3 regions of the Actinomadura sp. RB99 genome follow, and region 2 is predicted to be linked to each of the others. Evidence: predicted binding sites of a transcription regulator. Region 2 holds the regulator's gene; each other region holds the start of a gene.
The links. The regulator HrcA, encoded in region 2, represses chaperone genes, less so after heat shock. The targets are predictions, from matches to a motif close to TTGGCACTCTCNNNNNGAGAGTGCCAA.

Region 1 (10,334 bases), on a different contig from region 2:
TCGTCGCCGTCGGCGGCGCGGGCGCATTCCCCGGCGGCGCGTTTCTCGCCGGCGGCGCGGTCAGCCGCGGGTCGGCCCGTGGAGCCGACAGCGCGCCGCGCCGCCAGCGCGTCGATGAGCGCGTCGGTACGGCGCACCGCGCCGAGATCGGCGAGCAGGGTGACCGCCGGGGCCGGCGGCCGGCTCCCCGGCTCGCGGGTCCCGCCGGAGTTCGAAGGCCCGACCGGATCCGGGGCGCCAGGGCTCCGCTCCGTCAAGCGATCGACTCCTCTCTGGCCATCGCGCGGAGCCGGGCCAGGGCCCGGTGCTGCGCGACCCGTACCGCCCCCGCGGACATGCCCAGCACATTACCGGTCTCCTCCGCCGACAGGCCCGCCACCACGCGCAGCAGCACCAGCTCGCGCTGGTGGTCGGGGAGCCGCGTGAGCAGGTCGCGGGCGCGCTGCGCCTCGATGTAGCGGACCACCGTCTCCTCGGGTCCCGGACGGTCGTCCGGGCCGTCGGGCAGGTCCTCGGTGGGCACGGCCGCGCGGACCGCGCTGCGCAGCGCGTCGGCGATCTTGTGCGAGGCGATGCCGAAGACGAAGGACGCGAACGGGCGCCCCATGTCGCGGTAGCGGGGCAGCGCCGACAGCACCGCGATGCAGACCTCCTGGGCCACGTCGTCGGCGATGTGGTACTGCCCGGAGACGCGGCCGAGACGCGCGCGGCAGTACCGCACGATCATCGGGCGGACCTCGCCGATGAGCACCTCGATGGCGCCCGGATCGCCCTGCACGGCGAGGTTGGCGAGTTCCCGGAGGTCGCCGTCGCCCTCGTTCGCCGCGCGGAGCACGCGCATGCGGCGGCCGGTGTCGTGGCGCGGCGGAGGGGCCGGTCCCCCCGAGGGTTCGACAGCGCGCGCGGTCATGGTCCCGGCGTAGCTTCCCTCGGTCACGTCAAGCATGATGCCCAGCACCGCCGGGCGTGTCGCCACTGTCGTCGGCAACGGAATGGTCACAGTGCGGGGACGAGCCCGGAAATACCACGCATTGCTGTCACTCAAGTGCCCAGAGTGGCGGCGTGACCCTCCCCCATGCGGAGAGAGATGTGTTCCTCCCCACGCGGACAGAAAGGCGGCGGGAGGGCCGGAACGGCGGGGGAAGGCCGGAACGGCGGCGGCCGGGGCGGAACGGCGGTGGGAGGGGCGGGGACGGCGAAGGCCCCCGCCCGGTGACGGGCGGGGGCCTCGGTGATCTCCGCGGCGGGCGAGCCGCACGCCCGCCGAGAACGGACGATCAGTGACCGTGGCCGTGCCCGTGGCCGCCGGCCGCCGGCTCCTCCTCCTCGGGCTTGTCCACGACGAGCGCCTCGGTGGTGAGCAGCATGCCCGCGATCGACGCGGCGTTGGTGACGGCCGAACGGGTCACCTTGACCGGGTCGATGACGCCCTGGGCGATCAGGTCGCCGTACTCGCCGGTGGCGGCGTTGTAGCCGTGGCCCGGCTGCAGCTCCTGCACCTTGGAGACGACGACGTAGCCCTCCTGGCCGGCGTTCTCGGAGATCCAGCGCAGCGGCTCGACCAGCGCGCGGCGCACCGCGTCCGCGCCGGTGGCCTCGTCGCCGGACAGGCCGAGGGCGTCGAAGCCCTCCTTGGCCACGTGCACCAGCGCGCTGCCGCCGCCGGACACGATGCCCTCCTCGATCGCCGCGCGGGTCGCCGAGATGGCGTCCTCCAGGCGGTGCTTCTTCTCCTTCAGCTCCACCTCGGTGGCGGCGCCGACGCGCAGCACGCAGACCCCGCCGGCCAGCTTGGCCAGGCGCTCCTGCAGCTTCTCGCGGTCCCAGTCGGAGTCGGAGTTCTCGATCTCGACCTTGATCTGGTTGACCCGCGCGGTGATCTCGTCCGCGGAGCCCTCACCGTCGACGATGGTGGTGGCGTCCTTGGTGACGGTGATGCGGCGGGCGCGGCCGAGGTCCTCGAGCCCGATCGAGTCGAGCTTGAGGCCGATGGCCTCGCTGACGACCTGGCCGCCGGTGAGGGTGGCCATGTCGCCCAGCATCGCCTTGCGGCGGTCGCCGAAGCCCGGCGCCTTGACGGCGACGGAGGTGAAGGTGCCGCGGATCTTGTTGGCGACGAGCAGTGCCAGGGCCTCGCCCTCGACGTCCTCGGCCACGACCAGCAGCGGCTTCTTGGTCTGGGCGACCTTCTCCGCCAGCGGCAGGAACTCCTGCACGTTGGAGATCTTGCCGTCCACGATGAGCACGTAGGCGTCCTCCAGGACGGCCTCCATGCGCTCGGGGTCGGTGACCATGTGCGGCGACAGGTAGCCCTTGTCGAACTGGAGGCCCTCGGTGAACTCCAACTCGAGGCCCATGGTGTGGGCCTCCTCGACGGTGATGACGCCGTCCTTGCCGACCTTGTCGAACGCCTCGGCGATCAGCTCGCCGATCTGCGCGTCCTGGGCGGAGATGGTGGCGACGTGCGCGATCTCGCCCTTCTCGTCGACCTCGCGGGCCGACTTCAGGAGCTGGTCGGACACGTGCTGGGCGGCCGCGTCGATACCGCGCTTGAGGCCGAGCGGCGAGGCGCCGGCGGCCACGTTGCGGATGCCCTCGCGGACGAGGGCCTGGGCGAGGACGGTCGCCGTGGTGGTGCCGTCGCCCGCGATGTCGTTGGTCTTGGTCGCCACTTCCTTGGCGAGCTGGGCCCCGAGGTTCTCGTAGGGGTCCTCCAGCTCCACCTCGCGGGCGATGGTGACGCCGTCGTTGGTGATGGTCGGCGCGCCGAACTTCTTGTCGATGACGACGTTGCGGCCGCGCGGGCCGATCGTCACCTTGACGGCGTCCGCGAGAGCGTTGACGCCGCGCTCAAGAGCCCGGCGAGCGTCCTCCTCGAACTCCAGGATCTTCGCCATGGGGTTAACTCCTATGTCACGCGATCCGCCCCGGCCGCCCCGCCGGTGGGCGGCGCGGGCCGGGGCGGGCGCATCACGTCTCGGTGATTACTTCTCGATGACCGCGAGCACGTCGCGGGCCGAGAGGACGAGGTAGTCCTCGCCGTTGTACTTGACCTCGGTGCCGCCGTACTTGCTGTAGAGCACGACCTCGCCGACCTTGACGTCGACCGGGACGCGCTCGCCCTTGTCGTCGACGCGGCCCGGGCCGACGGCCAGGACGGTGCCCTCCTGCGGCTTCTCCTTGGCGGTGTCCGGGATCACCAGGCCGGAGGCGGTGGTGGTCTCGGCCTCAAGCGGCTGGACGACGATGCGGTCCTCGAGCGGCTTGAGAACAACCTTGGTGGCGGTCGTCACGATCTGACCTCCCCTTCGATTGGTCCTCGGCGGCCATGGCAGGCCGCCGGCACATGTGACAGAGAGGCGACCCTGGACCGGCCTGTCGTCGCGGGTGCCAGACCGACCTTGTCGCTGTGTTGGCACTCTCGCAGTGAGAGTGCCAGTCAGTGAGACTATGCCGTGCCCGTTGGCCCGTCAACACGGACACGGAGGCACGGCCCGCGGCGTTCCGGCGCGTTCACCCGCGGATCACCCGGGCGCCGCGCTCGGTACGGTCCAGGCATGGACATCGCGTCGTTCCGGGAGCTGCTCACCCCCGTCGGCCAGGCACTTCTGGCAGAGGCGGGCGAAGCGGACATCTCGGAGGCCGGGTTGCTCGGCACGGCGTCGCGGCTGCGCGAGCGGCACGGGGCGGACCTCGTGGCGGCGGCGCTGACCCAGGTGCGGCTCCGGCGGCGCGCCGAGGCGAAGTTCGGTTCCGACGCGGGCCGCATGTACTTCACCCAGGCCGGCCTGGAGCAGTCCACGCGTGCGAGCGTGGCAGCGCATCGCGCGCGACGCTTCGCCTCTGGGCTGCCCGCAGGCGCGCGCGTACTGGAACTGGGATGCGGCATCGGTGCCGACCTTATGGCGCGTTCCCGAGTGGGTCTGACGGGCGACGGCGTTGAACGCGACCCGCTGACGGCCGAGGTGGCCGGCGCCAACGTGACGGCGTTCGACTTGGACGGCCTCGCGCGCGTGCGCTTAGGCGACGCCTTGGACGAGGACCCGGACGGGCACGCGGCCGTGTTCGCCGACCCCGGCCGCCGGACGGCACGGGGCCGCGTCTTCGACCCGCGCTCCTACGAGCCGCCGCTCGACGCCGTCCTCGGCCTCGCCGGACGGGCGCCGGCGGCGTGCGTCAAGGTCGCGCCCGGCATCCCGCACGAGGCCGTGCCGGACGGCGCGGAGGCGGAGTGGGTGTCGGTCGGCGGGGACGTGAAGGAGGCCGCCCTGTGGCTGGGCGGCCTCGCAGGGGACGTGCGACGCCGCGCCACGCTCCTGCCGGCCGACGGCACCGCCGCCGGGGAGGCGGTCACGCTGGTCCCGGCCGGGCTCGGCGATCCGGACGTCCGCCCCTGGGGCCGCTACCTCTACGAGCCGGACGGGGCCGTCATCCGGGCGCATCTCGTCGCCGAGGTCGCGGACCTGGTCGGCGGCGGGCTCGCGGACCCGCACATCGCCTACGTCACGTCCGACGAGCTGCGCCCGACGCCGTTCGCGTCCGCGTACGAGATCGACGGCGTGCTGCCGTTCTCGGTGAAGCGGCTCAAGGCCGAGCTGCGGCGCCTCGGGACCGGCGTGCTGACGGTCAAGAAGCGGGGGTCGGCGGTCGACGTGGACCGGCTCCGCCGCGACCTCGGCTTCGGCGGGCGGCGGGCCGGGTACGGCGCCGCCGAGACCACGGTGGTGGTGACGCGGGTCGGCCGGGACCCGGTCGCGCTGCTCGCCCGGCCCGTCGCGCGGCCCGGGACGGCGGACGCCGACCCGCCCAGGGCGGGCCGCGCCCGCTAAACGGTCCAAAGATCTCCGCACGGCACCGCAACGCCAAGGACGTCCGTGGGACGCACCATGCCCGTGCAAATCATCGGCGCTTTTCTGTATTGCGTTCACCAGGGATTCCGGGCGCCTGGCAAGGTGGGTGCGGCGGCAGGCGAAACGGCACGGCGAGAGCCAGGGACGGCAAAACACCAAGGCAGGTTCAGCGATCGGGTTCCGGGCTCCCACGAATGCCGGCCTGAAATGGCCGCGGGCCGGGCGGCCGGGCGCCCGGCCGGACGTCCCCGCGCCGGGGCGCCGCGCCGGGAGGGCGGCTCGGGAACTGCCGATGTTGGACGAGATGTACGGACAGAGCCCCCGCCGCAGGCGCTCCGGCGGCGTCAGGGCGCTGGCGCGGTGACGGAACCGACCGCCGCAATCACCCCGAAGCCCTCAAACTGCGGAAATCACCTTATGGACGGTGGTCAACGTCAATTCACACCATCGGGATAACAGGCGCATTCCGCAGAACCCGCGACGTTCCCTGCTACCCGTTATAGCGGCGCTTCACACGCACTACAGTGGCGACTTCACGATTCATTGCCGTGCGCCATTTCGACGCGTCCGGCACACGAAGGAGCATCGGGTGGAAACGAATCACAACTTCCTGCAGACGGGGGGTCAACCGGTCTCGGATCGGATGCGGGAGTTGCTCGCCCGTGCGGCGCAGGACCACGTCTATGAACAGCGCTCACAGGGTCAGGTCCTGGACGAGATCCGCCAGCGGCTGGAGGGTATGGAGTGGCTGCTCCGCGAGGTCCGCGAGCGCGAGCTCAGCGGGCTGACGGGGCAGCTCGACAGCGTGCGGGGCCAGGTCGACGAGCTGGTCGGCAAGCCCCCCGAATGGGCCGAGGGGCTGGCCGAGCACATCGACGGCCTCGGCGAGCGGGTCAAGCCGGTCGCCGAGCTCCCCGCGCTGTGGGCCGACGTCGGCGTCGTCGCCGAGAACGTCGACGAGGGGCTGACCCGCATCCAGGCCGTCCTCGACTCCGCGCAGCACATCACCGACGCCACCCAGCAGGCGTCGCAGCGCATGGAGGAGATGACCAAGCGGCTGGACAAGCTCCAGGGCAGCATGGAGGCCGCGTCCGTCCGCTTCAACCGGCTGGACAAGTCGCTGGCCGAGCTCGGGCACCGGTCCGAGCGGCTGGAGCACTCGATCACCGGCGTCACGGCACGGGTCGACCAGTCGCTCGGGGAGATGGCCGAGCGGATGGAGCAGGGGCTTGAGGCGGTCAACGGCCGGGTCGAGGGCGTCGGCGGCCGCCTCGACGGGCTGGACGGGCGGCTGGACGGGGTCGACGGGCGCCTCGAGGGCCTGTCGGGCAAGCTGGAGGGTCTGGACGGCCGGTTCGAGAGCATCGACGGCCGGATCGACGGCGTGGGCGAGCGCATCGCGCGGCTCCCGGCCACGCTGGAGATCGCCGAGATGCACCGGGTGCTGGGCGAGCTGGCGCGGCGCCCGCCGATGGACCACAGCGACCGGTTCGACGCGCTGGAGAAGCACCTGGCCGACGCGGTCGACCCGCTGATCGAGGAGCTGCGCGCCCGGCCGGACCGCGACGAGGTCAAGGCCACGATGTCGCAGATCGCCGAGACGGCCTACAGCGACGTCGCCCGGCGCATGGACGAGTTCTCCCGCCGGTTCGAGGACGTGCACGACGACGTCCGCAAGCGGATCGAGGGCATCCACGAGGAGGTCGCCAAGCGCGTCGATGTGGCACTGGAGGAGTTCACCGCGCAGGTCGACCTCGTGTCCCGCCGGGTGGAGTCGGTGCACACCGATGTCACCAAGCAGGTCGAGTCCGTGCACAGCGAGGTGGTGCGGCAGGTCAGCGGGGTGCACGACGACTTCGGCAAGCGGATCGGGGACATCCACGAGGACGTCAGCCGGCAGGTCGGCGCCATCAACGACAACGTCGCCAAGCAGGTCGCCGGGATGCAGGAGGACATGGCCCGCCAGGTCGGCGGCGCGCAGGAGGAGTTCGGGCGCCGGGTGGACGGCGTGCAGGACGAGGTGACGCGCCGGGCCGAGGCGGTGCAGGCCGAGTTCGCCAAGCGGTTCTCGTACGTGCAGGACGAGGTCGGAAGGAAGGTCGACGGCGTCCACGACGATGTGTCGAAGCAGGTCAACGCGGTGCACGAGGACGTGCTGAAGCGGCTGTCCACGCTGGAGGAGACGATGCTCGCGCTGGCCGAGGCCCTCCTGCGCCCCCGCCGCGACGGCAAGGACTAGCGACGGGCGGGGAACGGCGACGGCGACGGCGACGGCGAGGACGAGCGACGGGGTACGGGCTCCGGGATACGGGTCGGGTGGGGTCGTGGCGCGGCCCCACCCTGCGCCGTGTCCCGCCCCGTCGCCGCCCCCTCGGCCAGGGCTTCGGATACCCCACCGGATCCATTGAGTTCGTCCGGGTAACCGGCGCGATGACCGGAGAGCCTCCACCAAGACCCCGCGATGACGTGCATTTTGTTACGTTCCGTCTTCGCAAAATCACTCCCAATACCCTTCGGAATCCGTTTTCATGGATCTCGTGACTCCCACACCGGCCCAGTGCCTGCCGACCGGCGCCCTGCCCGGCCACGCCATCCTGCGCTGGGTCGAGGGCTGTCTCGGCGAGGGCGCCGAGGTGCGGATGGTGCGGCCGCTGCCCGGCGGCACCGCGCACGCCAACCACGCGCTCGTCGTCGAGACGCCGTCCGGCAGCGCGCACCGGCTCGTGCTGCGCCGGTGGACCGGGCGCGACTCCGGCCTGGACGCGGGCCCCGGCCGCCGCTCCTACGGCGACACCGAGTTCTCCCCCGAACGCGAGATCGCCGCGCTCGCGCTGCTCGCCGGCTGCGAGATCCCGACCCCCGAGCTCGTCGCCGCCGACCCGTCCGGCGCGCACTGCGACGTCCCCGCCCTGCTGATCACCCGGCTGACCGGCCACCCGCCGCGCCCGTCCCCCGACGACCTGCCCGAGTACCTCATCCAGCTGGCCGCCGCCCTGCTGCCCGTGCACGCGCTGAACGGCGCGGCCACGATGCCGCCGTACGTCCCCTACAACCGGCTCGACCAGCGGCTCCCGCCCAAGCACGCGCTCCGCCCTCAGCTGTGGGAGCGCGCGTTCGAGATCGCCGCCGGGCCCGCCCCCGAGGCGCCCGCCCGGTTCGTCCACCGCGACTACCACCCCGACAACACGCTGTGGTCCTACGGCAAGCTGACCGGCGTGGTCGACTGGTCGGACGCCTCGTCGGGGCCCGTCGCCGTCGACGTCGCGCGCATGCGCCGCGCCTTGGCGCTCCGCTACGGGGTGCCCGTCGCCGACCGCTTCCTCGGATCGTTCGACCAGGTCTCCGGCGGTTACACGCACCACCCGTACTGGGACGTCCGCTGCCTTCTCGACCTGCTCCCCGAGGACGACGGCCGGATCGTCGACGAGGCCAAGGTCCCCCTCTTCGAGGACTACCTCGACGCCCTGCTGGCCGCCCTCAGAGGGTGACGGACTCGATCGGCAGGCTGGAGTCGGCCGGAAGGTCCAGGTCGGACGGGGCGAGGCCGGAGGCGACGAGTTCGGACCCGAGCGCGGCGACCATCGCGCCGTTGTCCGTGCACAGCTTCGGGCGCGGGACGCGCAGCCGGACGCCCGCGGCCTCGCAGCGCTCGGCGGCGAGGGCGCGCAGCCGGGAGTTCGCCGCGACACCGCCGCCGATCAGCAGGTCGCGCACGCCGTTGTCCTTGCAGACCTTGAGGGCCTTCTGGGTGAGGACGTCCACGACGGCCTCCTGGAAGGACGCGGCGACGTCCGGGACGGGGACGGCCTCGCCCGCGCGCTCCTTCGCCTCCACCCACCGGGCCACGGCGGTCTTCAGGCCGGAGAACGAGAAGTCGTAGGTGCCGTCGTTGTACTTGCCGCGCGGGAACGCGATCGCGGCGGGGTCGCCCTCGCGGGCCATCCGGTCGATCACCGGGCCGCCCGGGAAGCCGAGGCCGAGGACCCGCGCGACCTTGTCGAACGCCTCGCCCGCCGCGTCGTCGACGGTGCTGCCGAGCGAGCGGACGTCGCCCGCCACGTCCGGGACGAGCAGCAGCGAGGAGTGCCCGCCGGACACCAGCATCGCGACGCACGGCTTCGGCAGCGGCCCGTGCTCCAGCTGGTCGACGCAGACGTGCGCGGCGAGGTGGTTGACGCCGTACAGCGGCTTGCCGAGCGACAGCGCGTACGCCTTGGCGGCGGCGACGCCGACCATCAGGGCGCCGGGCAGGCCGGGGCCGGCGGTGACGGCGAACGCGTCGATGTCGTCGAACGTCACGCGCGCCTCGTTCAGGGCCCGCTCGACGGTCGGGCCCATCGCCTCCAGGTGCGCGCGGGACGCGACCTCGGGCACCACGCCGCCGAACCGGGCGTGCTGCTCGACGCTGGAGGCGATCGCGTCGGCCAGCAGCGTGTGCCCGCGGACGATGCCGACGCCCGTCTCGTCGCACGAGGTCTCGATGCCGAGGACCAGCGGCTCTTCGCGGATCATCAATTCCCCCTGGTGAAGCCCACCGGGCGGCGCTCCAGACGGCGGCACATGACGACCGCGTCCACGTCGGCGGGCTGGTAGTAGCGCTTGCGGACGCCGACCTCGAAGAACCCGAACCGCTCGTAGAGCCGGCGCGCGGGCGGGTTGTCGGCGCGGACCTCCAGGAACACCGCCTCGGCGTTGCGCCGGGACGCCTCGTCGATCAGCTCGGCGAGCAGCGCCGCGCCGATCCCGGCGCCGCGCCGGTCGGCGCGGACCCCGATCGTCTGCACGTCGGCCTGCCCGCCCGCGGCGGCGAGGCCCGCGTAGCCGACGATGTCGCCGTCGGGCTCCTCGGCGACGACGTAGTGGCGGGTGTCCGGCTGCCCGGAGAGCTCGTCGGCGAGCATCTGCGGGCTCCACGCGTCGTCGGGGAACAGCACCTGCTCCAGCAGGTGGACGGCCGCCAGGTCCTTCGGGGTCATCCCGCGGAGCACGACGCCGGTCGCCATGCCGGTCACCGCGGCGTCACCTTCTTGCGGGGGCCGGGCTCCCGCGCGTCGGGACGGCGCAGGTAGAGCGGTTCGGGCGGCAGCAGGTCGGGGCCCTTCTCGCCGGCGAGCCGCGCGACGGCGAGCTCCGCGACGGCGGACGCGGTGGGCAGCAGCGGCTCGTGCCCGGACTCGCCGAGCACCTCCGGGTACAGGGCGGCACCCTCGCCGATGACGGGAAGGCCCTCGGGCGCGCCGTCCAAGACGTCGGACGCGGGGCCGACGGCGGGTTCGGTGGCCCGCGCGCGGGACGACTCGTACCGCGCCCAGTACACCTCCTTGCGGCGGGCGTCCGTGGCGACGGCGAACGGCTCGTCGCGCGCGGCGGCCCAGGCGATGGCGTCGAGGGTGCAGACGCCGTGCACCGGGATGCTCAGGGACGCGCCCATCGCGCGGGCCGTGACCAGCCCGACCCGCAGGCCCGTGTACGGGCCGGGGCCGA
Region 2 (10,334 bases):
CCCCGGTGGATGTCGGGATCGTTGCCGCAAGGACGATCTTCGGAACGCCCCCGCGCGCCCCCGGCTCCGGGCGGTACGGCTCAGGCGCCGGTCCAGAGCGGGGCGAACGGCGCCGGATGCTGCATCGACACGGCCGCGAACCGCTCCTCCCCGTCGGCGGACCGCCGGGCGGGGCGCGGCGACCGGCCGTCGGGCCCGTACAGGGTGAGGCCCAGCCCGGGCAGCCGCACGGCCCGCCCGCGCCGCACCACCTCGTGGCCCAGCTCGGCGAGGAGCGCGGTCACGTCGTCGGCGGGCTCGTCCAGCAGGTCGATCCCGTCGAGCCGGAACCGCATCTCCGGGTTCCCGCTCCAGCCGGGCCGCCGCGTCCCGCAGATCTCCGCGACCCGCTCGGCCCCCGTCTCGGACCGGTCCGTCGACAGCGACAGCACCCCGCGCCCGACCTGCACGCTGCGGTGGTCGGCCCACCCGCACAGGAACTGCGCCCTCGGCGGCGGCGTGCCGCACCGCTCCGCGACGGCGTCGAGCGTCGCCCAGGCGTCCGACGCCGGGGTGCTGAACAGCAGGTGGGCGTCCGGGAGCAGCGCGCCGCGGCCCGGCTCCAGCGTGATCACGAACGGGGCGACGCGGCCCGGGAACCGCGCCGGGTCCGCCTCCCGGAGCGTGACCAGGCCCTCCCACTCGACCGGGTCGTCCACCGCGAACCAGGTGATCGCGGCCTCCGCGCCGAGGTCGCCGAAGGTCGCGTCGGTGAGCCGCTCGGCGATCACGGCGCGCATCCCCTCGGCGGTCTCGGCGAGCCTGCGCCGCCACCACGGCGGCTCGGGATCGGAGCGCCCGCCGGTCTGCCAGAGGGTGCCGGGGCCGTCGAACTCGGTGCGCCGCTCCGCGCCCTTGTCGTCCACGACGACGTAGTGCCATCCGCCGGGGCCGCCGCGCAGCAGCACGCGCGCGGGCACACGCCCCCAGTCCACCGGCCCCTCGTTCCGCATTCGGACGACCCTATCCGCCCAAGAGGGGCGGCACGCATCATTGCGGCCCGTGCCGCCCGCGTTCCGCCCGGCTCGACCAAGATCGTCCCGCCCGGGCGGCGATCGCGGCCGGCGGTTTCGCCGCGACACGGCCGGCGCTCCTCGATCCGGGCCCGGATGTCGGTACCGTCGGGGGGCAGTGCGTCGACGGTACCGGAGGTTCGAGCGTGACCCACTCCGAGCAGGTCCTGCGTTCCCCGGAGGAGCGCGAGACCGTGAACGGCGCCGTGCGCGCGCTGCGCTCGGCCGCGCCCCTGGGCTGGGAGCGGCTCGGCTTCGAGTTCCGCGCCACCGTCGGCATCGACAGCGCTTCCTTCGAGGTGGAGGACGCCGCGGGCGAGCGCCGCAAGGCCACGCCGCCCGGCCAGGCCGTCGGCAAGATGGACGAGCTGCGCCGCGTGATGTACCGGCGCGGCAAGGGCGCGTGGTTCACCGCCCGGCTGGAGATCGAGCGCTCGGGCCGGTTCAGTGCCGAGTTCGACTACGACGGCGAGCCCGAGTTCACGCCGCCGCTGACGCCGTCCGCCTACGCGCTGGACCTCGACCGCTTCCCCCGCACCGACGCGCACATCCCCGCCTGGCTCCGCCGCAAGCTCGACCAGGCCTGACCATCCCGCCGCGGGCGGCAGACTGTAGGGGTGCCCTCTACGCTGCCCGACGGTGATCCCGTACCCGCCGACGGCGCGCTGCCCGGCAGCGCGCTGGAGGGCCTGGGCACGCGGCCGTTCGCGTTCTACGTGCACGTGCCCTTCTGCGTGACCCGGTGCGGGTACTGCGACTTCAACACCTACACGGCCACCGAGCTCGGACCGGGCGCGAGCCGCGACTCCTACGCCGACACCGCCGTCGCCGAGGTCCGCATGGCCCGCAGGGTGCTCGGCGACGCGGACCTCCCGGTCCAGACGGTCTTCGTGGGCGGCGGCACCCCGACCCTCCTCACGCCCGACGATCTCGGACGCGTCCTGGCGGCCATCGACGCCGAGTTCGGCCTCGCTCCGGGCGCCGAGGTCACCACCGAGGCCAATCCCGAGTCGGTGGACGAGTCCTACGTGGCGAAGCTCCGCGAGGTCGGTTTCACGCGCGTCTCCTACGGCATGCAGAGCGCGCGCGAGCACGTCTTGGCCGTCCTGGAGCGGACCCATACGCCGGGCCGCGTCCCCCAGGTCGTCGAGTGGACGCGCAAGGCGGGCTTCGAGCACATCAACCTCGACCTCATCTACGGGACGCCGGGGGAGACCGACGACGACTGGCGCGCGTCCCTGGAGGCCGCCCTCGCCTGCGAACCCGACCACGTGTCCGCGTACGCGCTCATCGTCGAGGAGGGCACCCGCCTGGCGGCGCAGGTGCGGCGCGGCGAGCTCACCGCCCCCGACGACGACGCCATGGCCGACCGCTACCTGATCGCCGACGACCTCCTGCGCGCGCACGGCCTGCACTGGTACGAGATCTCGAACTGGGCCTCGTCCCCGGAGGCCGCCTGCCGCCACAACCTCCTGTACTGGACGGGCGCGGACTGGTGGGGCGTCGGCCCCGGCGCCCACAGCCACGTCGGCGGCACCCGCTGGTGGAACGTCAAGCACCCCGCCGCGTACGCCGCCCGCCTCGCCGAGGGCACCACGCCCGCGTACGCGCGCGAGATCCTCGACGACGACGACCGCCGCATCGAGCGGATCATGCTCGAACTCCGCCTCGCGGACGGCTGCCCCGCCGACCTCCTCGACGACGCCGCCGTCCGCCGCGCCATCGCCGACGGCCTCGTCGACCCGGCGGCGTACGAGCGCGGCCGCGCCGTCCTCACCCGCCGAGGCCGCCTCCTGGCCGATGCCGTAACCCGCGACCTGACCTGACCCACCCGCCCCCAACCGGAACCTCGGCCCCGCACACGGCCAAGCACACGGAACGGCGTCCCCCGCGGTTCGAACCCCACTCCCGGCAGTTCGAACCCCGCCCCCGCCAGTTCGAACCCCATCTAGGGCAGATCGAACCTCAGCCCTGCCATTTCGACCTCCACCCCCGGCAGATCGAACCTCAGCTCCGGCAGTTCGAACCCCAGCCCCGGCCACGGGCAGGCACGCGGAGCGAGTGCAGCGAGCGCAGCGGGCCTGCCCGACGGTTGACAGGCTGTTTCGCGCGGAGCGCCAGCGGAGCGGGAAACAGCCTGTCAACCGTGACGGGGGTTCCAGGGGGTCGCCCCCCTGGACTAACACAGCCCCCTGGGCTAACACGTCACGAAGTCGATGAGCTCCTCGACGCGGCCGAGGAGGGCCGGTTCGAGGTCGGTGTAGGTGGTGACGGAGCCGAGGATGCGCTTCCAGGCCGCGCCCGTCTCGCAGTCCCAGCCGAGGGCCTCGACGACGCCCTCCTTCCACGGGACGCCGCGGGGGACGCGGGGCCAGGCGGGGATGCCGACGGCGGCGGGTTTGACGGCCTCCCAGATGTCGATGAAGGGGTGGCCGGTCACGAGGACGTGCGGGGACGACACCCGCGCGGCGATCCGGCTCTCCTTGGAGCCCTCCACGAGGTGGTCGACCAGCACGCCGAGGCGGCGGCCCTCGTCCGGCGCGAACTCCTCGACGATCGCGGGCAGGTCGTCCACGCCCTCGAGGTACTCGACGACGACGCCCTCGACGCGCAGGTCGTGCCCCCAGATCTTCTCGACGAGCTCGGCGTCGTGGACGCCCTCCACGTAGATGCGGCTCTCCTTGGCGACGCGGGCGCGCAGCCCCTGGACCGCGATCGACCCGGACGCCGAGCGGGCCGGGGCGGCGGGCGCCGCGGCGGGCCGGACGAGGGTGACCGGCTTGCCGTCGATCAGGAAGCCGGCCTTGGTGAGGGGGAACACCCGGCGCTTGCCGAACCGGTCCTCCAGCGTGACGCCGAACTTGTCGCAGCCGACCACGGCGCCGCAGAAGCCGCTGTCGGGATCCTCGGCGACCAGGCCCGGCTCGGCCGGCACCTCCGGGATCCGCCCCTTGCGGGGGCGGCGCCAGTCGCCGGCGAGCACGTCGTCTCCGTAGTTCTTGCTCCGCACGGTTCCGCACACTAACGGCCGGGATAAGATCACGCAGCCGCGCGCGGCCCGGCGGCGGGCCGCGGCCCCCGGAACGTCCCCTCCGGGCCGTACACTTGGCACTCGGAACTACGGAGTGCCAGCAAGGCCCCGTCGGCGGTATATCTGGACGTGAGGACCTGTGGAAGGTGCAGAAGGAGGTGACCGGGTGCTGGACGACCGGAAACTCGCGGTGCTGCGCGCCATAGTCGAGGACTATGTCTCCACGAACGAGCCGGTGGGCTCCAAGGCCCTGGTGGACCGGCACAACCTCGGCGTCTCTTCCGCGACGATTCGCAACGACATGGCGGTGCTGGAGGAGCAGGGGTACATCGCCCAGCCGCACACCAGCGCGGGGCGGGTCCCCACCGACAAGGGATACCGGCTGTTCGTCGACCGGCTGTCCACGATCAAGCCGCTGTCGGTCGCCGAGCGCCGCGCGATCGAGACGTTCCTGTCCGGCGCCTACGACCTCGACGACATCGTCGGCCGCACCGTCCGGCTGCTCGCGCAGCTGACCCGGCAGGTCGCGGTCGTGCAGTACCCGTCGCTGACCCGCTCGTCGGTGCGGCACGTGGAGCTGGTCCCGGTCGCCGAGGGCCGGCTGCTGCTGGTGCTGATCACCAACACCGGGCGGGTCGAGCAGCGCGTCATCGAGACGGGGAAGATCTCCGAGGAATCCGTGGGGCACCTGCGGGCGTTGCTCAATACGTGCCTGGACGGGCTGGGCTTCGGCGACGTGCCGTCCGCCGTGGCGGACCTGCCGGACAAGGTGGGCCCGGACGAGCGGCCGGTCGCGGCCGCGGTCCTGTCCGTCCTGCTGGAGACCCTCGTCGAGAACCACGAGGAGAAGATCGTCTTCGCCGGCGCGGCGAACCTGGCCGCCGTCGACTTCTCGCAGAGCCTGCGGGAGGTGCTGGTGGCGCTGGAGGAGCAGGTGGTCCTCATGCGGCTGCTCGGCGAGACCGGCGACTCCTCTACTCTTACGGTGCGGATCGGCACCGAGAACCCCGATGAGGGGCTCCGTTCGACCTCGGTCGTCGCAGCCGACTACGGCGTCGGCGACCTCACGCTGGCCCGGCTGGGTGTGCTCGGGCCGACACGCATGGATTACCCCGGCACGATGGGAGCGGTACGGGCAGTGGCACGCTACGTGGGACAGATCCTGGCGGGGTCGTAAGTGGCCAACGACTACTACGCGACCCTCGGCGTCCGCCGGGACGCCAGCGCCGACGAGGTCAAGAAGGCGTACCGGCGGCTCGCGCGCGAGCTGCACCCGGACGTCAACCCGGACCCGGAGACGCAGGAGAAGTTCAAGGAGATCACCCAGGCCTACGAGGTGCTCTCCGATCCGAAGAAGCGCGAGATGTACGACCTCGGCGCGGATCCGTTCGCGCCGGGCGGCGGCGCGGGCGCGGGCGCCGGGGGCTTCGGCGGCGCCGGGTTCCCGTTCAGCGACATCATGGACGCGTTCTTCGGCACCGCGACCTCCCGCGGTCCCCGTTCGCGCGCGCGCCGGGGCCGCAACGCGACGCTGCGCGTCGAGCTGGACCTGGCGGAGACCGCCTTCGGCACGACCCGCGAGCTGTCCATCGACACCGCGGTCGCCTGCACGACCTGCGAGGGGACGGGCTGCGCGCCCGGCACCCACCCGGAGACCTGCGAGACCTGCCACGGCCGCGGCGAGGTCCAGCAGGTGCAGCGCTCCTTCCTCGGGCAGGTCATGACGGCCCGGCCGTGCCCCGCCTGCGGCGGGTTCGGCTCGGTGATCCGGCACCCGTGCACCGAGTGCTCCGGCGACGGCCGGGTCCGCACCCGGCGCACCGTCAAGGTCAAGATCCCGGCGGGCGTGGAGAACGGCATCCACATCCAGCTCGCCGGCGAGGGCGAGGTCGGCCCCGGCGGCGGCCCGCCCGGCGACCTGTTCCTGGAGATCGCCGAGAAGCCGCACCCGATCTTCGAGCGGGAGGGCGACGACCTGCACTGCACGGTCGAGATCCCGATGACCGCCGCCGCGCTCGGCACCAGCGTCACGATCGAGACGCTGGACGCCGCCGAGGAGGTCGACATCAAGCCCGGCACGCAGTCCGGGCAGGTGATCACGCTCTACAACCGGGGCGTGCGGCACCTCAACGAGAGCGGCCGCGGCGACCTGATGATCCACGTGAACGTGGAGACGCCCGGCAAGCTCGACGAGGAGCAGGAGGAGCTGCTGCGCCGGCTCGCCGCGCTGCGCGGCGAGGAGCGCCCGCCCGGCAAGTTCGCGCCGGGGCAGCGCGGCATGTTCTCCCGCCTCAGGGACGTTTTCAACCAGCACTGAAGAGCCACCGTGGCGGGCTACCGCGAGGGCCGCGACGGCACGCCGCCGGCTCCGGGCGGGCCCGCCGCCGGCGGCCCGGGGGGAGGGCGATGAGTCCGCCGGTGTTCCTCGCCGACCCGGCGCGGCTGCGCGCCGACCGGGTCGTCCTGGACGGCGCCGAGGGGCGGCACGCCGCGACCGTGCGGCGGCTGCGGCCCGGTGAACGGGTCGACCTGACCGACGGCGCCGGGATGCTCGCCGAGTGCGTGGTCGCGGCGGCCGACCGGGCGTCCCTGACCCTGGACGTGCTGTCCCGCCGCACGGATCCGGCGCCCGCGCCGCGCCTCGTGGTCGTCCAGGCGCTGCCGAAGGGCGACCGGGGCGAGCTGGCCGTGGAGACCATGACGGAGGCCGGCGTCGACGAGATCGTCCCGTGGGCGGCGGCCCGGTGCGTGACCCAGTGGCGCCCGGAGCGCCGCGAGAAGGCCCTCGGGCGGTGGCGCAACGCCGCCCGGGAGGCGGCGAAGCAGGCGCGCCGCAGCCGCCTGCCGGAGGTGCCGGACCTGGCGTCCACCGCCGACGTCGCCGACCGGATCGCCGCCGCGTCGCTCGCGCTCGTCCTGCACGAGGACGCCCAGGAGCCGCTCAGCGCCGTCGAGCCGCCCAAGGACGGGGACATCGTCCTGGTGGTCGGCCCCGAGGGCGGGATCGCCGACGAGGAGCTGGAGCGGTTCGCCGCGGCGGGCGGGCGCCCCACCCGACTCGGCCCGACGGTGCTGCGGACCTCGACGGCCGGGGTGGCCGCCGCGTCCGTGCTGCTGGCCGCCACCGGCCGCTGGTGACCCGCCCCCGGCGAGACCGGGAGACGGGCCGATGGTTAACGCAGGCCGTGGCCAGGACGGGCCGGGGCCAGGACCTGTCTCGAAGTGGGCCGGGCCTCGGGCTAGGGCGCGGAGGCGCCGGTGCCCTGGTCGGTGGTGACGGCGGGAGCGCTGCTGGTGGGCGTCGTCGGCTGCTCGGTCGGCTGCGTGGGCGTCGACGGCGGCGGAGTCGTCGGGGTCTCCGTCGGCGTCGGGCTCGTGGTGGGGCTGCCGCTCGGGCACGGCGAGGCGGACGCCTTGCCGTGCTGCGCCGCCGCCTGGGACGGGGACGTCTTCGTGCCGCCCGCCCCGGGGGACTTGCACGGCGCGGGGCTGGACGAGGTCGAGGGGGACGTCGCCGTCGACGCGGAGGCCGACCCGGACACGCCGGGCTGCGACGGCGTCGGCGAGCCGGGGAGCACCGGGCGGCCCTGCGAGTCGACGCGGTCGCCGGTGTGGTCGCCGTGGTCGTCGCCGGACGGGCCGTTGCTTCCGACCGAGTGCTGGATGAGGTCGATCGTCTGCGGCGCGGTCACGCCGAGGCCGGCGATCGCCACGGCCGCGGCCACGGCGAGCGCGGGCCGCGCCCAGGTGAGGGCGAACCGGTCCAGCCCGTACCAGGCGGTGCCGAACCGTTCCAGGCCGAACCAGCGCCGGCGGCGCGGATCGGCTATCCGGGCCCGGATGCGCTCCAGGCCGTCGTCGGCGGGTGTGACCGAGTCCGCCTCCGCGTGCAGGGCGCGGCGCAGGATCTCGCCGTGCTCGTCGTGGGGGTCGGTGGTCATGAGAACTGCTCCAGGACGTTGCGTAGCGCGGTCATGCCGCGCGCCGTATGGCTCTTCACGGCGCCTCGGGAGATCCCCATCGCGTTGGCGATCTCCGCTTCGGACAGATCGGCGTAGTAGCGGAGGACGAGCGCCTCCCGCTGGCGTGCGGGGAGCCGGGAGAGCGCGTCGATCACCGCCGAGCGTTCGAGCTCGCCGATCGCCCCGGCCTCCGCGCTCGGCGCGTCCGGCAGCCCCTTCGGGGCGTACTTCTCGACGACGGCGCGGTGCCGCAGCACCGATCGCGACCGGTTGACCACGGACTGGCGCAGGTACGACAGGGCCTTGTCGGGGTCGCGCAGTCGGCGCCAGCCGCCGTGCATCGCCACGAACGCGTCCTGGACGACCTCCTCGGCCGTTCCCGAATCGCGCACGAGCATGGCGGCGAGACGCACGAGCGAGCGGTAGTTGGCGCTGTAGAGCGCGGTCACCGCTTGATCGGCGTCCCAGGCGACGGCCACGGCCCCCGCCGTTCCCCTGGCCACGAGGGTCTCGGTCACGTCAGTGGGACGCGCACCCTGGCCGCTGGGTTTACGAAAGGGCATTTTCCTGAGGACCTCGGTCACCTATCCGCCGCCTTCACCGTCCCCCGGCCGCCTTTCGGACGGACCTTTCGGACCGGCATCGAACCGGGTGTCCCCCACCCGCGCGAAGACGCGGCAACGCCCACGGACCGGGGGGTACGCCCTGAGTTGACAACCTTAACCAGTGGCCGGTCGGAATGCGGCTCGACAACCGGAGATCGACGCCGGAAACCTTAGCGATCATGGGGCGCCGCGGACCATCCCCGCAGCGGTCTCGATAGGATCTCGGGGCGCGGTTCCGGCCGCCGTGAGGGGAGACAGATGACCGACTGCCTGTTCTGCAAGATCGTTTCCGGGGACGTGCCCGCCAAGGTCGTCCGGGACTCCGAGCGCGTGCTGGCGTTCCGCGACATCAACCCGCAGGCGCCCACGCACGTGCTGGTCATCCCCAAGGACCATCACCCGACGGCCGCCGAGCTCGCCGCCGCCGACCCGGAGCTGCTGGCCGAGGTCGTGGGCGAGGCCCACCGGGTCGCCGTGGACGAGGGCGTCGACGGCACCGGCTACCGCATCGTCTTCAACACCGGTGCGCAGGCCGGCCAGACGGTCTTCCACGTGCACGCGCACGTGCTCGGCGGGCGTGGCCTGAACTGGCCGCCCGGCTGACCGGCCCCGGACCGGCCGGCCGGTCCGGGCGCCCGTACCGGCCCGGGCGACGCGAGATCGGGTGCGGGTAAAAGCGGCGGCGTTCCGTCGGGGCCGCCCAGTACCATGGAAACGCAACCCAGGACACCCGGAGCGAACAGAAGGCAGGTCGGAGAGGCCGCAAGGCCCGGCTGATGGTCGAATCAACTCACACGAGGTCAACTCGGACGGGGCGTGACGACGGCGCACGCTCCCAGATAAAGATCGTGGTGCCGGACGACCATTCGATGGTGAGCCTTCTCGGTTCCCGGGACGAGCTCCTGCACGCGGTCGAGCGCGCCTTCGGCGACGCCGTCGACGTGCACGTCCGCGGCAACGAGATCACGGTCACCGGTCCGGAGAGCGAGACCGAGCTCGCGTCCCGGCTGTTCACCGAGATGCTGGAGCTGCTCAAGAACGGCGCCCAGCTCACCCCGGACGCCGTCGAGCGCAGCCTCGCGATGCTGCGCGGCGAGGGCGGCGAGCGCCCGGCGGAGGTCCTCACCCTGGACGTGCTGTCCAGCCGGGGCCGCACCATCCGCCCGAAGACGCTGAACCAGCGCCGCTACGTCGACGCGATCGACAAGCACACGATCGTGTTCGGCATCGGCCCGGCGGGCACCGGCAAGACGTACCTGGCGATGGCCAAGGCCGTCCGCGCGCTGCAGGACAAGAAGGTCAACCGGATCATCCTGACGCGCCCGGCCGTCGAGGCGGGCGAGCGGCTCGGCTTCCTGCCCGGCACGCTCTACGAGAAGATCGACCCCTACCTGCGGCCGCTCTACGACGCGCTGCACGACATGGTCGACCCCGACTCGATCCCGCGCCTGATGGCCGCCGGCACCATCGAGGTCGCGCCCCTCGCCTACATGCGGGGCCGCACCCTGAACGACTCGTTCATCATCCTCGACGAGGCGCAGAACACCTCGCCCGAGCAGATGAAGATGTTCCTCACCCGGCTCGGGTTCGGGTCGAAGGTCGTGGTGACCGGCGACGTCACCCAGGTCGACCTGCCGAACGGGCAGCTGAGCGGCCTCCGCGTCGTCCAGGACATCCTGGAGGG
Region 3 (10,334 bases), on a different contig from region 2:
AGCCGGGTCATCTCGGGCGTCCGGTCGGTCGGGGTGAGGCCGGTGCCGCCGGACGTCACGACGACGTCGTAGCCCTGCGCGACGGCGTCCCGCAGCACCTCGGCGACCGGCTCGCCGTCCGGCACGACGACGGGGCCGTCCACCTGGCAGCCGAGGTCCTCCAGCAGTTCGACCAGCACCGGGCCCGACTTGTCCGGGTAGACGCCGGCGGCGGCGCGGTTGGACACGGTGACCGCCATCGCGCGGATCATCGGCGCCACACGCCGGTCTTGCCGCCGGTCTTCTCCTCGACCCGCACGTCGGTGATCACGGCGCCCGGGTCGACCGCCTTGACCATGTCGACCAGCGCGAGCGCGGCGACGGAGACGGAGGTGAGCGCCTCCATCTCCACGCCGGTGCGGTCGGCGGTGCGCGTCACGGCCCTGATCGCCACGCCCTCGTCGTGGATCTCCAGCTCGACGGTGACGCCGTGCAGGGCGATCGGGTGGCAGAGCGGGACCAGGTCGGGGACGCGCTTGGCCCCCATGATCCCGGCGATGCGGGCGACCGACAGCGCGTCGCCCTTCGGTATGTCGCCGGCGCGCAGCAACCCGATGCATTCGGCGGAGAGCCGGACGAACCCGGTCGCGGTGGCGGTCCTGGACGACACGCCCTTGGCGGAAACGTCGACCATCCGGGCCGCGCCCTTGTCGTCCAGATGCGAGAACTCGGTGCCCATGGCACTCATGGCAACCTCATGACGTCGACGTGCGAACCGGCGGGCAGGGCCTCGGTGTCCTCGGGGAGCGCGATCAGCGCGTTCGCCATGGCGAGCGAACCGAGCTGGTGGGAGCCCTGCGTCTCCGCCGGGGTGACGGTGTAGTGGCCGCGGTTGGACGACAGCCGCCCGCGGACGAAATGCCGCAGCCCGGCGGGCGACTTGATGTCCTCCGCCAGGACGGCGCTTACGGTGGGCATCGGTTCGGGCGGCAGCCCCTGCATGGCGCGCAAGGCGGGACGCACGAAGACCTGGAACGAGACGTACGCGCTAACGGGATTCCCCGGCAGCGTGAAGACGGGCGTGCCTTCCAGCAAGCCGAACCCCTGCGGCTTGCCCGGGCGCATGCGCACCTTGTGGAACCGTACGGTGCCGGTGCCGGACAGCACCTCCTTCACCACGTCCCTGGTACCCATGGACACCCCGCCCGAGGTGATGATGGCGTCAGCACGGACGAGCTGGTCCTCCAGCATCTCCATGACCTTGGCGGGCTCGTCGTGGACGGTCGCCTGCCGGAAGCCCATCCCGCCCGCCTCCACGACGGCGGCGGTGAGCATGTAGCTGTTGGACTCCCAGATCTGCCCCGGCGCGAGCCGCGTGCCGGGCTCCTGGAGCTCGTCCCCCGTGGAGACGACGACGACGCGCGGTTTCGGCCTTACGGCGACATGGGAGCGCCCTACGGCGGCGACCATGCCGATCTGCGTCGCGCCGAGCCGCGTCCCCGCCTCCACGACGGTCTGGCCCGCGAGGACGTCCTCGCCGGACCGCCGGATGTAGTTCCCCGCCGGTGCGGGGCGGCTGATGCGGACGGTCGCGGCACCGCCGTCCGTCCACTCGACCGGGATGACCGCGTCGGCTCCGGCGGGCAGCGGGGCGCCCGTCATGATGCGGGCGGTCAGCCCCGTCCTGATGGCGGAAACGCCCGAGTCCCCGGCCACGATGTCCCCGACCACGGGCAGCACGACCGGCTCCGCCTCGGTGGCCCCCGCGACGTCCGCCGCGACGACGGCGTAGCCGTCCATCGCGGAGTTGTCGAACGGCGGCAGCGGGACCGGCGCGGTGACGGGCTCGGCGAGCACCGTCCCCTGCGCCTCCAGCAGCGCGAGGTCGAGCGGCGGCAGCGCCGCGACGCTGCCGAGGATCTCCGTCAGGTGCTCATCGACCGTTCTCATGCCCACGGCCCCAGTGTGACGGGTCGTCACGCGTCGCCGGAGCCGCCCACGCCGTCCGCGGCGTCATGGGTCCGGACGAACTCGCGCAGCCACGGGATGAACTCGGGCGCCAGATCGGGGCGTTCCGCGGCGAACTGCACCACCGTGCGCAGGTACTCCAGCTTGTTGCCGGTGTCGTAGCGGCGGCCGCGGAACTTCACGCCGTACACGCCGCCGCCGTTCTCGGCCGGCATGTCGGCGAGGGTGCGCAGCGCGTCGGTCAGCTGGATCTCGCCGCCGCGGCCGGGCGGGGTCTTCTCCAGCACGTCGAACACCGCGGGGTCGCAGACGTACCGGCCGATGATGATCCAGTTGCTCGGCGCCTCCTCGGGCGCGGGCTTCTCGACCAGGTCGGAGATGCGCACGACGTCGTCCTCGCCGGTCGCCTCGATGGCCGCGCAGCCGTAGGCGGACACCTGGTCGGGCTCGACCTCCATCAGCGCCACGACGCTGCCGCCGTACTGGCCGCGCACCTCGATCATCCGCTGCAGGAGCTTGTCGCGCGCGTCGATCATGTCGTCGCCGAGCAGCACCGCGAACGGCTCGTCGCCGACGTGCTGGCGGGCGCAGTGCACCGCGTGGCCGAGCCCGCGCGGCTCGCCCTGCCGGACGTAGTGCATGATCGCGAGGTCGGCGGACTCGCGGATGGCCGCGAGGCGCTCGCTGTCGCCCTTGGCGTTGAGCGCCTCCTCCAGCTCGTAGGCGCGGTCGAAGTGGTCCTCGATGGACCGCTTGCTGCGCCCGGTGATCATGAGCACGTCGCTGAGGCCGGCGTCGACGGCCTCTTCGACGACGTACTGGATCGCCGGTTTGTCGACGACGGGAAGCATTTCCTTGGGCGTCGCCTTGGTGGCGGGCAAGAATCGGGTACCGAGGCCCGCCGCAGGGACGACGGCCTTGAGCACGGGTGCAATGTCGACCATGAAAAGACCCTAGCCATCCGCGAGGACAACAGCGTGCACGACATCGTTTCGAAGACCGACATCCGCGCCGGACTGCTGGAAAGGCGTGGGATCATGGCTCCTGAGGAGCGCGCCGCGGCGGGCCGGTCGCTGCGCGACGCGCTGCTGTCCGTGCCCGAGATCGAGATGGCGGGGACGATCGCCGCCTACGTCTCCGTCGGCACCGAACCGGACACCCGGAGCCTGCTGTTCGCGCTGTGGAAGCGCGGCGCCTACGTGCTCCTCCCCCGCCTGCTGCCGGACGGCGACCTCGACTGGGCGTCCTACGAGGGCCCCGACTCGCTCGCGCCGGGCCCGCGCGGATGCCTGGAGCCGACCGAGCCGCCGCGCGGCCCGGGGGCCGTGGCCAGCGCGGACGTGGTCCTGACACCGGCGGTCGCGATCGACCGGACGGGCATGCGGCTGGGCCGCGGCGGCGGGTCGTACGACCGGGCGCTGGCCCGCGTGGGGCCCGCGATCCTGACCGTCGGGCTGGTGTACGACTCCGAGCTGGTGGACGAGCTTCCCGCGGAGCCGCACGACCAGCGGGTGCGGGCCGCGGCGACGCCGTCCGAGGGCCTGGTGCGGTTCGGCTGAGGCGCCGGCGGGCGTCCGGACGGCCGGACGGCCGGACGGGCTGCGAAGTGCGGCCGGGGGTGCCGGGCGCTGGCCGAGCGGCGTCAGGGGGCGGCCGAGGCGTGAGGGGGGTGTCCGAGCGGCGGCGGGAGCGCTGCCGCGCGGTGGCAGAGGTGTGGCCTGGCGGTTAGCAGTACCTGGCTCTGTGGCCAGTACCGGACGGGCGCATAGGCTGAGGATCAGCAAGATCGCGGATCGGGGACCGCGGTCGGACCCGAGGCTCACCGGGAGGTTCCAGATGACGGCGCCGTGGCGGATCCTTTCCCTCCCCCCGCTCGGGGAGGACATCGTGCGGGGCCTGTTCGGATCGTTCGGCGACACCGTGGAGGTGGCGTTCCCGCAGACCAGGGACCGCGCCGGGCTCCTCGCGGCGCTCCCGGACGCCGAGCTGGTCATCGGCGACTTCAGCGCTCAACTGAAACTCGACGCCGAGGCGGTCGCCGCCGCGCCGCACCTGGCGTTCGTGCAGATGCCCGCGGTGGGCACCGACAGCATCGACGGCGCCGCACTGGCGGAGGCCGGCGTGCCTCTGGCGAACACCGCGGGCGCCAACGCGCGCGGTGTGGCCGAGTGGGCGGTCGGCGCCGCGTTCGCCCTGTGTCGCCACTTCGTCTGGGGGGACCGGCATGTGCGCGCGGGCGAATGGCCGCAGGCGGAGCTCCTGGCCCGGGGCACCAGGGAAGTCCATGCGCAGCGCGTAGGGGTCGTCGGTTACGGCGCCATCGGCGCGGAAGCGGCGCGGCTGTTCCAGGCCCTCGGCTGTGAGGTCTCCTACTGGACGAGGCACCCGCGTGCTTCGGCGCCGGTCACCTACAGGGAGCTGGACGATCTGCTCGCCACGTCCGACATCCTGGTGCTCGCCTTGCCGCTGACCGACGAGACACGCGGTCTCATAGGGCCGGAACGTCTCGCGCTACTCCCCGACAAGGCGCTGCTCGTGAACGTGGCGCGCGGCGGCATCGCGCCCGACGACGCCGTCCTCGCCGCGCTGGAGTCGGGACGGCTCGCCGGGGCCGCCCTGGACGTCTTCGATGAGGAGCCGCCTCCGGCCGACCATCCCCTGCGCACGAACGAGAACGTCCTGCTGTCCCCGCATGCGGCGGGAGGGACGACGGAGTCGCAGCGGAACATCGTGACGATGCTGCTCGACAACGTCACCAGGGCCGTCCAGGGACACGCGGTGCAGAACGTTGTGAACGGGGTGGATCCGCAGGTCAGACGGAGATAACGGACGTTCTAGGCATCCCGTTCATCAACCGCAAGTATGCATTTGACACACGATTCTGTAGTATTGCTAAAAGTTCAACTTTGACGACCCCGAAGGGTGGGATGTGCATCTCGACATCTGGCTACTCCTCGGGGCCGTGCTCGTACTCAGCGCCATCGTCGCGGTCCGGCTGTCGCACCAGGCCGGCCTGCCGACCCTTCTGGCGTACATGGGCCTCGGCCTTCTCATCGGCGAGTCCGGTCCCCTCCACATCGACTTCGACAACGCCGAGCTGGCCGAGACCCTCGGCCTCGGCGCGCTCGTCCTGATCCTCGCCGAGGGCGGTCTCACCACCAGCTGGCGGCACGTGCGGCCGTCCGTGCCGGCCGCGCTCAGCGTGTCCACCATCGGCACCCTGATCAGCATCGTCGTGGTGGCGCTCGCCGCCATGTGGCTGATCGGCATGGACTGGCGCCCGGCGTTCCTGCTGGCCGCCGTCCTCGCCCCCACCGACGCCGCGGCCGTGTTCTCGGTGCTGCGCCGGCTGCCCCTGCCCTCCCGGCTGACCGGGCTACTCGAAGCCGAGTCCGGCTTCAACGACGCACCCGTCGTGATCATCGTGGCCACCCTCAGCGTCAAGCACGGCGGCGTCCCCAACATCGCCGAGCTCGCGGGCGTGATGGTGTACGAGCTGATCGCCGGCGGCGTGCTCGGGTTCGCGATCGGCTGGCTCGGCGCACAGGCGCTGCGCCGCGTCGCCCTCCCCGCGTCCGGCCTGTACCCCATCGCCGTGATGTCGCTGTCCATCGGCTCCTACGGCGCCGCCACGCTGCTGCACGCGAGCGGCTTCCTGGCCGTCTACGTCAGCGCGCTGGTGCTCGGCAACGCGCGCCTGCCGCACCGTCCTGCCACGAGGGGCTTCGCCGAAGGCATCGGCTGGCTCGCCCAGATCGGGCTGTTCGTGATGCTGGGCCTGCTGGCCTCGCCCGGCGCGCTCCCCGGCCAGATCGTCCCGGCGCTCGTCATCGGGTTCGTCCTGCTGCTCGTGGCCCGCCCCGTGTCGGTCGTCCTGTCCTCGATCGGGTTCAAGCTCTCGTGGGGCGAGAAGGTGTTCGCCTCATGGGCGGGGCTGCGGGGCGCCGTCCCGATCGTCCTGGCGACCATCCCCATGGTGAAGGACGTGCCGGACGCCGACCGGCTGTTCTCCATCGTCTTCAACATCGTCGTGGTGTTCACGCTCTTGCAGGGCCCTACGCTGCCCCTGGTCGCGCGCTGGTGCCGCCTCAAGAGCGACGAGCAGACGCGCGAACTGGACGTGGAGGCCGCGCCCCTGGAGGAACTCCATGCGGACCTGCTCGAAGTCCGCATCCCGCCCGACTCCCGGTTGAGCGGAGTGGAGATCTTCGAGCTGCGGCTGCCCGCCGGAGCGTCCATTACCCTCGTCGTGCGGGACGGGGAGAGCTTCGTACCGGAACCCACCACGCCCCTGCAGAGCGGCGACACGCTGCTGGTCGTGACCACCGAGGCCGTACGCGAGACCACGGAACGCAGGCTGCGCGCCATCAGCCGCCGCGGGAAGCTGGCCGGCTGGTTCGGCGAGACCGGCGCATGAGCGTCCTGCGGCACGGGCACCGAGACCCGGCCGGGCCTTTGGGGTAGGGCCGGGCTCGGGGGCAGGCTTGGGGCGGCAGGCTTGGGGCGGCTGGGAACAGACCCGCGGCGAATCCTGTTCCACGGGTGGGTACCATTAGCAGTCATCTAGAGTGAGTGCCAGTCCGGGACGGCGCCGGACTGAGTCAGCGAGGAGGAACCGTGCCGACGTATCAGTACGTTTGCACCGAGTGCGGCGAGCCTCTGGAGGTCGTGCAGAAGTTCAGCGACGACGCGCTGACCGAATGCCCGGCGTGCAAGGGAAAGCTCCGCAAGGTCTTCTCCGCCGCGGGGATCATCTTCAAGGGGTCGGGCTTCTACCGCACCGACAGCCGCGGCTCAGGCAAGTCGTCCTCCACCGTGGGGAGCTCGTCCAACGGCTCGAACGGCTCGTCGTCGAGCGGTGACTCCGGCAAGTCCGACTCGGCGTCCTCGTCGAGTTCGTCGGGCTCGTCGAGCGACTCGTCGTCGTCCTCGTCTTCCGCCTCCTCGTCGAAGTCGTCTTCGTCCGAGAAGGTGGCCTGACCCAGGGGCCACGCCTCACCACCGCGCTTCCCGAAGGCCGGAGGAACCCGAACGGGTTCCTCCGGCCTTCTGCGTGCTCTGGGGAGCATCCCTGAGGCCACCCCTAGCAGGACCCTGAGGCCACCCCGAGATTTCGCGATATAACTTGCTTCCTCTCGACTTTCGAGAGACTCTGGTTCTGAGCAAGTTTTCGCGTCATATCGCGAGATCCACGGACCTCTCAGGAGATCGACCATGCGCGCACAGAGCCAGGCTCCCCCCAGAACACCGGCCCGCAGGCTCGCCGGGCTGATCGCCGGACGCCGCGGCAAGTGGGCCGTCCTCGCCGTCTGGATCGCCCTGCTGGCCGCGCTCGGCCCGCTCGCCGGGCGCCTGGGCGACGTGGAGGACAACGACGCGGCGTCCTGGCTGCCCGCGAGCGCCGAGTCCACGCAGGTCGTCAAGCAGCAGGACATGTTCCAGAAGGACGAGACGATGCTCGCCGTCATCGTCTACGAGCGTCCTTCCGGCATCACCGCGGCCGACCGCGCCAAGGCCGCCGCCGACAGGCCCGCCTTCGAGCGCCTCCCGGGCGCCGAGAAGGCGCAGGGACCGTTCCCCTCGAAGGACGGCAGGGCCCTGGAGACCCTCGTCCCGATCAAGAGCGACGACGTGACCGACGCCGTCGACCAGGCCCGCGACCTCGTCAAGCGGGGACCGCCCGGCCTGTCCGCGCACGTCACCGGGCCCGCCGGCGCCGGCTCCGACCAGTTCGGCGTGTTCCAGAGCCTCGACGGCTTCCTGCTCATGGCGGCCGGCATCGTCGTGATCGTCCTGCTGCTGATCATCTACCGCAGCCCCGTGCTGTGGTTCATCCCGGTGCTCAGCGCCGTCTTCGCCCTCGGGCTCGCGCAGTCCGTCGTCTACCTGCTGGCCAAGTACGCCGACCTGACCGTCAACGGGATGAGCTCCGGCATCATGACCGTGCTGGTGTTCGGCGTCGCCACCGACTACGCCCTCCTGCTCGTCGCCCGCTACCGGGAGGAACTCCACCGGCACGAGGACCGGCACGAGGCCATGGCGTTCGCCCTGCGCCGCGCCGCGCCCGCCGTCATCGCGTCCGCCGCCACCGTGGCCGTCGGCCTGCTGTGCCTGCTGCTCGCCGACCTGAACTCCACCGCCGGGCTCGGCCCCGTCGCCGCTGCGGGCGTCCTCACCGCGCTGGCGGCGATGGTCACGCTCCTGCCCGCGCTGCTCGTCATCTTCGGCCGCTGGGTGTTCTGGCCGCTCGTCCCGCGCTACGACGCCAAGTACCTCGAACCGGAGGCGTACGAGGCCGAGCACGGAATCTGGTCCCGCGTGGCGGGCCTGGTGGGCAGGCGCTCGCGCTTGCTCTGGGTCACCACCGGCATCGTCCTGGTCGGTCTTACCTTCGGCCTCGGCTCCCTCAAGGCGGACGGCCTCTCCAACGCCGGGCAGTTCACCGGACGCCCCGACTCGATCGCCGGGCAGGAGGCCGTGGCGCGGCACTACCCCGCCGGATCCGGCTCCCCGGCCGTCGTCATCGGCAAGGCGTCGGAGTCGACCCAGATCGCCGCTGCGGCCGCGCGCACACAGGGCGTCGCCCAGGTCGGTCCGCCTGCGACCGAGAACGGGCTCGTCATGTACGAGGCGACCCTGCGCGACCCAGCCGGCAGCAAGGCGGCCGAGCGGACCATCGACCGGCTCCGGGAGGCTGTGCACGCCGTCCCGTCCGCCGACGCGAAAGTGGGCGGCACCACCGCCACGTCCCTGGACACCAAGCGGGCCTCCGTACGCGACAACAAGGTCATCATCCCGGTCGTGCTGGGCGTGGTCTTCGTCATCCTCGTCCTGCTACTGCGCGCGCTCGTGGCGCCGCTGCTGATGATGGGCACCGTCGTCCTGTCGTTCCTCGCCTCGCTGGGCGCGTGCGCGCTCATCTTCAGGCACGGCTTCGGCTTCGAGGGCACGGACACGGGGTTTCCCCTGCAAGCGTTCACCTTCCTGGTGGCGCTCGGGGTCGACTACAACATCTTCCTCATGCACCGCGTACGGGAGGAGTCCCAGACGCTCGGCACGCGGCGCGGCATCCAGCGCGGCCTCACCGTCACCGGCGGCGTCATCACCTCGGCCGGGGTGGTGCTGGCGGCGACGTTCGGCGCGATGGCGACGCTGCCGCTGGTGTCCATGGTGGAGATGGGCTTCGTCGTCGCGTTCGGCGTCCTGTTCGACACTCTGGTCGTCCGGTCGCTGCTCCTGCCCGCCCTGTCGCACGACCTCGGACGGCGGATCTGGGCCCCGGGCCGGCTCGCCGCCCGCGAGGCGCACGCCGGCCGGTCCCGCGTCCTCGACCGGGTGGGCTGACGCGAGATCCGCCCCGGTTCGCAGGATGTCCTGTTTCTGGGGATACGGAGGGGTCCGGTGCGGCACCGGGCCCCTCCGCCGCGTCGCCGATCATGGAGTTATCCACATTTCGCGGCGGGTCGCACGCGCTCCGGCGGGCTGGTTAGTGTCGGCGGCATGTCCACCAACTCCCAGCCCACGGCCGAGATCGCGGTCATCGGCGGTTCCGGTTTCTACTCCTTCCTCGACGACGTCGAGGAGGTGCGCGTCGACACCCCCTACGGCCCCCCGAGCGACGCCGTCGCCATCGGCGAGCTCGCCGGGCGGCGCGTCGCGTTCGTCCCCCGGCACGGCCGCGACCACCGCTTCCCGCCCCACAAGATCCCCTACCGGGCCAACCTGTGGGCGCTGCGGGCGCTGGGCGTCCGGCAGGTCCTCGCGCCGAGCGCGGTCGGCTCGCTGACCCCCGACCTCGGGCCCGGCACGCTGGCCGTCCCCGACCAACTCGTCGACCGGACGGCCGCGCGCCCACAGACCTACTACGACGACGGCGCCGCGATCCACGTCTCCTTCTCCGACCCGTACTGCCCGGTCGGCCGGCGCGCTGCCGTCGACGCCGCGAACGCCGCCGGTTGGGCGCCCGTCGACGGCGGCACCCTCGTCGTCATCGAGGGCCCCCGGTTCTCCACCCGGGCCGAGTCCCGCTGGTTCGCCGGCCAGGGCTGGACGCTCGTCGGGATGACCGGCCACCCCGAGGCCGTCCTCGCCCGCGAGCTGGCGCTCTGCTACACCCCGCTCTGCCTGGTCACCGACCTCGACGCCGGCATCGAGGAGGGCGAGGGCGTCACCATGGACGAGGTGCTGCGGGTGTTCGGCGAGAACATCGGGCGGCTGCGCGGCCTCGTCGCGGACGTGGTCAAGGCGCTGCCCGCCGAACGCGGCTGCCCGTGCCCCTCGGTCCTGGACGGCATGGACCTCCCGCTGGAGCTGCCGTGAGGGCACGCGCGGCCCGGCTGCGGCGGCCGCTGGCGGCGCTGTCCGCCGCGGCCGCCGCGGGCCTGGCC

Region 1: groES (co-chaperone GroES) is a predicted target of HrcA. The motif match lies at 3,413-3,439, and genes of this name have one in related genera.
Region 3: amrb99_RS09760 (FmdB family zinc ribbon protein) is a predicted target of HrcA. The motif match lies at 6,500-6,526, and genes of this name have one in related genera.

The regions. Positions count from the first base shown of each region.
Region 1 is NZ_JABMCA010000042.1:76,623-86,956, reverse strand. Features, by position in the region: partial or broken gene amrb99_RS31020 (anti-sigma-D factor RsdA) at 1-257, opposite strand, end outside; gene amrb99_RS31015 (sigma-70 family RNA polymerase sigma factor) at 254-841, opposite strand; gene groL (chaperonin GroEL) at 1,278-2,897, opposite strand; gene groES (co-chaperone GroES) at 2,985-3,296, opposite strand; gene amrb99_RS31000 (SAM-dependent methyltransferase) at 3,558-4,829, shown strand; gene amrb99_RS30995 (hypothetical protein) at 5,494-7,089, shown strand; gene amrb99_RS30990 (aminoglycoside phosphotransferase family protein) at 7,379-8,338, shown strand; gene tsaD (tRNA (adenosine(37)-N6)-threonylcarbamoyltransferase complex transferase subunit TsaD) at 8,328-9,362, opposite strand; gene rimI (ribosomal protein S18-alanine N-acetyltransferase) at 9,362-9,853, opposite strand; gene tsaB (tRNA (adenosine(37)-N6)-threonylcarbamoyltransferase complex dimerization subunit type 1 TsaB) at 9,859-10,334, opposite strand, start outside.
Region 2 is NZ_JABMCA010000011.1:57,380-67,713, reverse strand. Features, by position in the region: gene amrb99_RS13065 (hypothetical protein) at 81-992, opposite strand; gene amrb99_RS13060 (hypothetical protein) at 1,199-1,639, shown strand; gene hemW (radical SAM family heme chaperone HemW) at 1,670-2,878, shown strand; gene amrb99_RS13050 (DUF3097 family protein) at 3,250-4,062, opposite strand; gene hrcA (heat-inducible transcriptional repressor HrcA) at 4,250-5,260, shown strand; gene dnaJ (molecular chaperone DnaJ) at 5,261-6,400, shown strand; gene amrb99_RS13035 (16S rRNA (uracil(1498)-N(3))-methyltransferase) at 6,490-7,221, shown strand; gene amrb99_RS13030 (hypothetical protein) at 7,323-8,024, opposite strand; gene amrb99_RS13025 (SigE family RNA polymerase sigma factor) at 8,021-8,563, opposite strand; gene amrb99_RS13020 (histidine triad nucleotide-binding protein) at 8,909-9,253, shown strand; gene amrb99_RS13015 (PhoH family protein) at 9,427-10,334, shown strand, end outside.
Region 3 is NZ_JABMCA010000007.1:234,331-244,664, forward strand. Features, by position in the region: gene amrb99_RS09725 (MogA/MoaB family molybdenum cofactor biosynthesis protein) at 1-239, opposite strand, end outside; gene moaC (cyclic pyranopterin monophosphate synthase MoaC) at 248-727, opposite strand; gene glp (gephyrin-like molybdotransferase Glp) at 724-1,929, opposite strand; gene galU (UTP--glucose-1-phosphate uridylyltransferase GalU) at 1,956-2,891, opposite strand; gene amrb99_RS09745 (5-formyltetrahydrofolate cyclo-ligase) at 2,925-3,506, shown strand; gene amrb99_RS09750 (2-hydroxyacid dehydrogenase) at 3,784-4,773, shown strand; gene amrb99_RS09755 (potassium/proton antiporter) at 4,877-6,364, shown strand; gene amrb99_RS09760 (FmdB family zinc ribbon protein) at 6,565-6,927, shown strand; gene amrb99_RS09765 (MMPL family transporter) at 7,162-9,291, shown strand; gene amrb99_RS09770 (S-methyl-5'-thioadenosine phosphorylase) at 9,448-10,266, shown strand.